DNA from 4 places in the Achromobacter sp. genome. Region 1 is predicted to be linked to each of the others. Evidence: predicted binding sites of a transcription regulator. Region 1 holds the regulator's gene; each other region holds the start of a gene.
What was found. Region 1 encodes sigma-54, which starts transcription at its own class of promoters, with help from an activator protein. Its sites were predicted from a motif close to TGGCANGNAANCTGCTTT; they were not measured.

Region 1 (2,201 bases):
TGCAACATGACTGGCCAGGCAACGTGCGGGAACTGCGCAATGTCGTGCAGCGCGCCTTCATCTTGTCAGACACGCAATTGGACACCGACCTCCTGGCGCGGGGCCCGGCGCGCCAACGGACGGAATTGCGTGACGGTTCGCTGAACTTTCCGGTCGGCATGCCGCTGGGCCGGGCCCAGCGCGAGTTCATCCTGGCGACGCTGGCGCACCATGACGGTGACAAGCGCTTGGCGGCAGACACCTTGGGCGTCAGCCTGAAGACGCTCTACAACCGGCTGGATGTGTACGACAAGGAAGGCCTGGCGGACCGCTGAGCAGTTCTTACCGCCGGCTTGTAATAGCGGCTCCGCAAGCGGCCGCCCTCCTCTCGATGCCCGCCCGCAAGTCCACCTGGCATGGATCTTGCATGAGTATCCAGGATACGCCGCCTTCCGGCGGCTCCCGGCAAGGAGACTCGATTGGGCCACCCTACGCAAGAATTGCGCCTGCGACAGCAGATGACGCTGGCGCCCCGGCTGCAGCAGTCCGTCAAGCTGCTGCAGATGTCGGCGCTTGAGTTCACGACCGCGGTGGAGCATGCGCTGGCCACCAATCCCTTTCTTGAAGACGGCGACGAGCAGGAAACCGACGGTACGGCCAACGGCCTGGACGCGAAGCCTCTGGGTTTCGGCAACGACGCCGACGACGCCCACGGCGCCGACACGTCCAGGGAGCAGACGGCGACGCCGGGCGCTGAAGGCGAGGAACCGCCTCCCGATGCGCCTACTTATTCCGGCGATTACCCCATGCCGTCGTCCGGCACCGGCGGTGGCGAAGGCAAGGACCTGGGCCAATGGGCCAGCGCGTCGCTATCGATGCGTGAACGCCTGTCTCTGGACCTTGGCAACTATCACCTGCAGCCGCGTGATCGGCTGCTGGCGGAATTCATCATCGACGCCCTGGATGACGATGGCTATCTGCGCGTGCCGCTCGACAGCCTGTGCAGCCCGGACCGTCCCGAATTCAACCCGCCGCCCGATGACGCGGAATGGACCACCGCCCTGCGCCTGGTTCAGCAGTTGGACGCGCCTGGCCTGGGCGCGCGCGACCTGACCGAATGCCTGACGCTGCAACTGTCAGCCGCGCGTACTGTCGACCCGGCGACCCGTGACTTGGCGTTGCGCATCGTGCGCGAGCATCTGGACCGCCTGGGGAAGAACGACTGCGTGGGACTGCGGCGCCTGCTCGACTGCTCCGATGACGCGCTGCGCGAGGCGTGCGCGCTCATCCGCAGCCTGGACCCGAAGCCGGGCGCCCGCTACAGCGCGGAAGCCCCCGTGTATGTCGTGCCCGACGTGTTCGTGGACAAGTGGCACGCGCGCTGGCGCGTGCTGCCCAACCGTAACGCGATGCCGCATGCGCGCCTGCACCGCACCTACGCAGACCTGTTCCGCCGTGCCCGCTTGGACGATCGCAGCCCCATGGCCCAAGAGCTGCAGGAGGCGCGCTGGCTGGTGCGCAACGTGGAACAGCGTTACACCACCATCCAGCGTGTCGCAGAGGCCATCGTCAAACGGCAGCAGACGTTCTTTGAGTACGGCGAAGTGGCGCTGCGACCCCTGATGCTGCGCGAAGTCGCCGACGATCTGGACATGCACGAGTCCACGGTCTCTCGGGCCACCGTGGGCAAGTACATGGTGACGCCGCGTGGCGTGTTCGAGTTCCGCCACTTCTTCTCCCGCGAGCTTGCCACCGAATCGGGCGGTTCGTGCTCCGCCGCCGCGGTGCGGGCCCTGATCAAGGAAATGGTCGACGCCGAAGACCCCACTATGCCGTTGTCCGATGTGGCCCTGACGCAGCAACTGGCCTCCAGCGGCATCCTGCTGGCGCGCCGTACCGTATCCAAGTACCGCGGGCAACTGCGCGTGCCGCCCGCGGAGTTGCGCCGCCAACACTAGCGGTTTTGCCGGCCGGCGCCGAACGCAAAGAAGGCTTCCCAGCGGAAGCCTTCTTCTTTATGGCAGCCCCGAGGGGGCTGCCAAGTTCCGGACGCTTACTTCGAGCCACCCGAATTCGGATACCCCGGAGGCGGCGCGGCGCCGGCGGCCGGCGTGCGTGGCACGTTGTCGTTGGCCTCGCGAGGACGCTTGGGCGTTTCATCGGAGTGCTTCTTGCCCGAAGACATGGTGCCGCTATGTTGCATCGCGGGCGCGGTGGTCCCC
Region 2 (2,201 bases), on a different contig from region 1:
GCATGCGCGACGGCCTGTTCATCCCCGGCATCGGTCCCGTCTCCAAGGCGCAGGTCGACCAGCTGAAGCTGGATGACAAGCAGCAAGCGCTGTTCAAGACCGCCCAGGACGGCCAGCGCAGCCTGCACGAAGCCATGCGTGCCTCCGGCGGCAAGCGCCACGACCTTTTGAAGTCCCAGTTGGACAGCGGCAAGCTGGATCCGCGCGCCCTGATGGCGCAATCGGATCAGACGCGCGACCAGTTCCGCGCGCAGGGTCAGCAGGTACGCGACCAGTGGCTCGCCGTCTGGGACAGCCTGAATGACACGCAGCGCGGCCAGGTGACGAAGCTGGTCAAGGACCGCGAAGCCAAGATGCAGGAACGCCACGCCAAGATGGAAGGGCGCCATGGCGGCAAGGGCCGCGGCGCGCCGCCTCCTCCGCCGGCCGCGGGCGACGTTGCTCCGCCGCCCCCGCCCTCGGCCAACTAAGCCTGCCGCACGCGGCGCTGTAAAGCGCTGCGGATGCAAGCGAAACCCCGGACGCGCATTGCGCGGACCGGGGTTTTTTATTGTGGGCGCAGGACCGGCGCTCCAATGTGGCGCAGATTCCCCGTTTTGACGCACGCGCCGCAAGGGGCGGCGGAGCCCTTGCACGCTTCTGGTGCACGGCAATACGGATTCAACAGCCCGACAGCCGATTGTCACCCGCTTGAAACCTGGCACGGACATTGCTTATTGGAAAGTGAGCCGGTAACCCACCGCAGCAAAGCCGGTCAGAGGGATGCGCCGCGAGGCCGTCCTCCTCCTCGTTAAATCCGATCAGGACTCCGCACCATGAAGAAGACGTTGCTAGCCTTGCCTTTTGCGCTTGCCGCTTGTTTCGCCTCGACGGCCCAGGCTGAACCCACCGATCTGGGGGGCGGTTTTTCTCTTAGCGGCAACGCCACCATTGCCAGCGACTACCGGTTCCGCGGCTACTCGCAGACCGACTTCCGTCCTGCCGTGCAGCTGGGTATCGACCTGACCCACAGTTCCGGCTTCTACCTGGGCAACTGGAACTCCAACGTCTCCAACTTCGTGTTCACCGACGGCAACCTGGAAATGGATTTCTACGGCGGCTGGAAGGGCGACGTCGGCGGCGGCTTCACGCTGGACGCCGGGGTGCTGCACTACTACTACCCGGGCTCCAGTTCGCCCAAGGGCGGCAACTACAACAACACCGACCTGTACGTGGGCGCGTCCTACGGCAACTACTCGCTGAAGTATTCCTACACGCCCAGCGACTTCTTCAGCACGCCCGACAGCAAAGGCACCTGGTACCTGGACGGCACGGCCACGTTCGATCTGGGCGATGGCTGGGGCCTTCTCGGCCACTTGGGCTATCAGAAGCTGAAGAACCAATCGAACATGGACGGCGATTCGATCGGCCATTACGTTGACTACAAAGTCGGCGTGACCAAGGACTTGAAGGGCTGGGTGCTGGGCCTGGCCGCGGTCGGCGCCACCAAGGACAACTGGCTGCCGACCAAATACGGCCACCCGTCGGGCCGCCTGGGCGCGGTCTTCTCGGTATCTCGCGCGTTCTGAATCGAAATCCGTGGCGGCGCCTTGAAAACGCGCCGGCCTTTTGGGGAATTGATGGAGACTGCCTGATGGGCAGTCCCCATCAATTCCCCTTTTTTTATTGTTGCGGCGGTGACGGCCTGACGCTGCGGTGTTCCCGGTAGGCAGCCGCGATCGTGCGCAGCGCGTCGCGCGACCGCGAGTCCGTCAACGTCGAGTGCAGTGTGATGCGCGACGCGGGCAGGGCGGGCAGCGAAAAACGTTCGCCCACTTCGATCGTATCGGCCGGCGCCAGGCGGCATGCCAGGGCGCCGATCGCCAAGCCGGCCGAGACCGCAGCCATGACGGCATAGCCGCCGCCTACGAAGACCTCGTTCCACGCGATCTCGTGCCGGTCCAAGGCCAGGATCGCCGTGTTGCGGACCTGGCAGCAAGGCATCAAGGCGGCCAGCCTGAGCGGTTCGCCCGCGCGCCATTCAAAGCTCGGGGCGGCGAACCAGCCGAAATGCTCGGGTCCCAGGTCTTCGCCGTCGCGGCGGTCATCTTCCTGGCCGACGATGACGGCTTCCAGGTCGCCGTTGTCGAACGCGTCCAGCAGCGTGTGCGAATTGTCCAGCCGGACCTCGATGTTCAACGCCGGATCGCGTTCATGCAAGC
Region 3 (2,201 bases), on a different contig from region 1:
GCGCGCCTTCATCAATATTCCTTTTGCCCTTTCGACCCATTGCCGGTCGGCCAGGCGCAGTTGCGCGTCGCGCAGTTCTTCGCGGCGAGACTTCTCCATGGCGAAACGCTCGATCGCCACCGTCAGCAGCGGTTCGATCCGGGCGGCCGGCACGTCGCCCACCACATAGGCCGCGACACCCGCGCGCAGGGCGCTGCGGATGGTGTCCCGGTTGCCGTTGTCGGTGAACATCACGACCGGGCGGTCGCTGTGCTCGCTGGCCACACAGACGTTTTCCAGCGTGTCGCGCCCGGGGGCGTCGCTGTCGATCAGCACGACGTCGGGGGCGGCCTCGGCGATGGCGGCGGCCAGGTCCATGCCGGGCGCCACTTCCGCGACGATGCGCACGCCCGCCGCGGCAAGCGTCTGCCGCAGCGACACCGCGCGTCCCTCGCCATCGTTGAGCAGCATGACTTTCAGCATGAGATCCCCCAGATGCTTTCAGTCATGCAAGTTCCGTGCCATCTCGATGGCGTGCGGGGATCAGCGCCCGGGCACAGCCGCAGGGCCTCAGCCGCACAGGCGTGGTGCGCCGCCGCATCGATGGATGCACCAACTTGGTTCGCGCCTGGTGCGCCGGGCCAACGCGGCGCGCGCGCGGCGTTCGTGTAAAGCCAACGCTGGCGCGGGATTTGGGCAGGTATGGGGAAAAATAACGCAGTTGGCACGGTGATTGCTTAAGTGGAATCAGGGGGCCAACGGCGGTCGCCCGACGCAACGCGCCGCACCACGCGGCTAGGAACAACGACGTTCCGCAGCGCCAATGGACTGGGTTCCATGGCGCGCGGAACGTTTTTTTTTGCCAGGAGCCATGCATGACGCCAGTGACACGTAGCCCCTCCACCCGACCCGCCACCCGCGCGGACCTGACCGCTGACGCCGGCCGCCGCAAGTGGTTGAGCGGAACGGCGCGCGCGGTGGCGGGCGCCAGCCTGCTGTCGCTGGTTGATCCGCTGGTGCGCGCAGGCGCCTGGGCGGCAGGCACCGACGCGCCTGAGAAGACCGAGGTGAAGATCGGTTTCATCCCGCTGACCGATTGCGCTTCGGTCGTGATGGCGTCGGTGCTGGGCATCGACAAGAAGCATGGCGTGACGATCACGCCGTCCAAGGAAGCCTCGTGGGCCGCGGTGCGCGACAAACTCATGAACGGCGAGCTGGACATGGCGCACGTGCTGTACGGCCTGGTCTATGGCGTGCATCTGGGCGTCGGCGGGCCGAAGAAGGATATGGCAGTGCTGATGAACCTGAACCAGAATGGCCAGGCGATCACGCTGTCGAACAAGCTGCTGCAAGCCGGCGCGCGCGACGGCGAATCGCTGGCCAAGCTGATGGCGGCCGACAAGCGTGAATACACCTTCGCGCAGACCTTCCCGACCGGCACGCACGCCATGTGGCTGTACTACTGGCTGGCGACCTACGGCATCCATCCGATGCAGGACGCGAAGGTCATCACGGTGCCGCCGCCGCAGATGGTGGCCAACATGCGCGTGGGCAACATGGACGGCTTCTGCGTGGGCGAACCCTGGGGGGCGCGCGCCATCATGGACAAGATCGGCTTCACCGCCGTGACCACGCAAGGCATCTGGCAGGATCATCCCGAAAAGGTCCTGGGCACCAGCGCGGAATTCGTGTCGCGCAATCCGAACACGGCACGCGCCGTCACTGCAGCGATCCTCGAGGCCGGCAAGTGGATCGACGCGTCTGCCGCCAACCGCCAGAAGACGGCCGAAACCATCGCCGCGAAGTCCTATGTGAACACGGACGCCAGCGGCATCGTCGACCGCATGCAGGGCCGCTATGACGACGGGCTGGGCAAGACGTGGACCGACGAGCATGCGATGCGCTTCTACGCCGACGGTGCGGCGAATTTCCCGTATCTGAGCGACGGCATGTGGTTCCTGACGCAGCACAAGCGCTGGGGCCTGTTGAAGGAGCATCCGGACTATCTGGCGATCGCCAGGCAGGTCAACCGCATCGACCTCTACAAGCAGGCGGCGTCGGCCGCCGGCGTGGCGCTGCCCGCCAGCGAAACGCGCAGTTCCAAATTGATCGACGGCGTCGTGTGGGACGGCAACAACCCCGCGGCCTATGCCGACGGATTCAAGGTCAAGGCCTGAGGCCGGTAAAGAAAAGGGGCATGCAATGTCTACCGTAACGAATGT
Region 4 (2,201 bases), on a different contig from region 1:
GCGGCAAAACGCTCGGCCACCCACGGGCCTTGATACAGCAGCGCGGCCAGCTCGTTGAACGGCGCGAAGTCGATGGCGGTCACTTCCGCGCCGGCCGCCTGCAACGCGCGCACGGCATCGTCGAAGACGGCGGCGGCCTGCGTGTCGCCAAAGAATTCCAGCGTGGCGGGGATCGCGATGCGGGGCGCCGTGGGCCACGGCAGCGACGCGCCGGCCGGCATCGCCCGCGAATACGGGTCGCGCTCGTCAAAGCCGCCGGCCACTTCCGCCACCAGCGCGGCGTCGGCCACGGTCAGCGCAAAGATCGACACGCAATCCAGCGTGCGGCAGGCGGGCACCACGCCCGCGGTGCTGAACCAGCCCTTGGTGGGCTTCAAGCCGACGATGTTGTTGAACCCCGCCGGCACGCGGCCCGAGCCCGCGGTGTCCGTCCCCAGCGAGAACGCCGCCAGGCCGCGCGCCACCACGGACGCCGACCCGGAGCTGGAGCCGCCGCTGACGTATTCGGGGTTGAAGGTGTTGGCCACGGGGCCGTGCGGCGACCGCGTGCCAACCAGTCCGGTCGCGAACTGGTCCAGATTGGTCTTGCCCACCAGGATGGCGCCGGCGGCGCGCAGGCGGTGCACCACGGTCGCGTCCTCGCCCGGCGTATATGCGAACTCGGGGCATGCCGCGGTGGTGGGCCAGCCGGCCGCATCGATGTTGTCCTTGATGGCGAACGGCACGCCATACAGCGGCAGTCGCGCTATGTCGCCGCCGGCCGCCGCCAGCATCAGCCGCAGCCCGTCCAGTTGCTCTTCAAGCGTGGCGCGGTCCACCCGCCGTATCCAGGCGTTGTCCGCCGGGCCATCGGGCGTGGCGGCGTATTCCGACAGCAGCGTTTCGGGCTGCGCCCCGCCTTCGCGATAGGCGGCCTGCCATTGCGCAATCGTCCAACCAACGGGGTGCTTCTGCGATGCTGCGGCATTCATGCTGGAATCCTTTCTTGTATACAAGTACGGATTCCCAAGCAATCGCCGTGCCATGTTGGCCGGCTTTTATGTTTCCCCTCTGAGCCCCCCTGCGATAAAAGGCCGAACGCGGTTTGCCGGCCCCGTCGGCGCGCGCTCGCGCGCACCGCAAGCGGGCAAACGCCGCACCTGTTTTGTGCATGCAGCACTGTTTTGATCCGGGCGCGCCCGCCACGCGGCCGCCCCGCGCATTCGCGTAAACACCCCCGCTTCATACAGCGGCATGACATTGCCTGCGCACTTGGCACGCCTTTTGCTTTGAAGTCCAGGTTGTCGGGTGTTGTTCATATCGTTCCTGCCGGCCAGGCCGGCACATTCCATCCAGGAGTCACCATGAATCGCAGACTAGCCGTAAAGCAACTGACCGCCTTGAGCCTGTTGGCCATGTCCGGGTGGATGCCGCAGGTATTCGCCGCCGAAGACACCATCAAGGTCGGCATCCTGCATTCGCTGTCGGGCACGATGGCCATCTCGGAGACGTCGCTCAAGGACGTTGCGCTGATGACCATCGACGAAATCAATGCCGCGGGCGGCGTGATGGGCAAGAAGCTGGAAGCCGTGGTGGTGGACCCCGCGTCGAACTGGCCGCTGTTCGCCGAGAAATCGCGCCAACTGCTGTCGCAGGACAAGGTGGCGGTCGTTTTCGGTTGCTGGACCTCGGTGTCGCGCAAGTCGGTGCTGCCGGTGTTCAAGGAATTGAACGGGCTGCTGTTCTATCCCGTGCAGTACGAAGGCGAAGAGCTGGAGAAGAACGTGTTCTACACGGGCGCCGCGCCCAACCAGCAAGCGATTCCCGCCGTGGAATACCTGATGAGCGAAGACGGCGGCGGCGCCAAGCGCTTCGTGCTGCTGGGCACCGACTACGTCTACCCGCGCACCACCAACAAGATCCTGCGCGCCTTCCTGCATTCCAAGGGCGTCAAGGACAGCGACATCGACGAGGTCTACACCCCCTTCGGCCATTCCGACTATCAGACCATCGTGGCCAACATCAAGAAGTTCGCCACGGGCGGCAAGACGGCCGTCATCTCAACCATCAACGGCGATTCGAACGTGCCCTTCTACAAGGAACTGGGCAATGCCGGCCTGAAGGCCACCGACGTGCCGGTCGTGGCGTTCTCGGTCGGCGAAGAAGAGCTGCGCGGCGTGGACACCAAGCCGCTGGTCGGCCACCTGGCCGCCTGGAACTAC

Region 2: ACO6D5_RS15950 (TorF family putative porin) is a predicted target of sigma-54. The motif match lies at 699-716, and genes of this name have one in related genera.
Region 3: ACO6D5_RS21280 (CmpA/NrtA family ABC transporter substrate-binding protein) is a predicted target of sigma-54. The motif match lies at 702-719, and genes of this name have one in related genera.
Region 4: urtA (urea ABC transporter substrate-binding protein) is a predicted target of sigma-54. The motif match lies at 1,253-1,270, and genes of this name have one in related genera.

What each region holds. Positions count from the first base shown of each region.
Region 1 is NZ_DBHKZA010000013.1:68,466-70,666, reverse strand. It holds gene ACO6D5_RS07045 (sigma-54 interaction domain-containing protein) at 1-314, shown strand, start outside; gene ACO6D5_RS07040 (RNA polymerase factor sigma-54) at 459-1,937, shown strand; gene ACO6D5_RS07035 (hypothetical protein) at 2,033-2,201, opposite strand, start outside.
Region 2 is NZ_DBHKZA010000039.1:11,640-13,840, reverse strand. It holds gene ACO6D5_RS15955 (hypothetical protein) at 1-470, shown strand, start outside; gene ACO6D5_RS15950 (TorF family putative porin) at 816-1,568, shown strand; gene ACO6D5_RS15945 (LysR family transcriptional regulator) at 1,663-2,201, opposite strand, start outside.
Region 3 is NZ_DBHKZA010000062.1:29,597-31,797, forward strand. It holds gene ACO6D5_RS21275 (ANTAR domain-containing response regulator) at 1-462, opposite strand, end outside; gene ACO6D5_RS21280 (CmpA/NrtA family ABC transporter substrate-binding protein) at 855-2,156, shown strand; gene ntrB (nitrate ABC transporter permease) at 2,182-2,201, shown strand, end outside.
Region 4 is NZ_DBHKZA010000008.1:63,011-65,211, reverse strand. It holds gene atzF (allophanate hydrolase) at 1-971, opposite strand, end outside; gene urtA (urea ABC transporter substrate-binding protein) at 1,344-2,201, shown strand, end outside.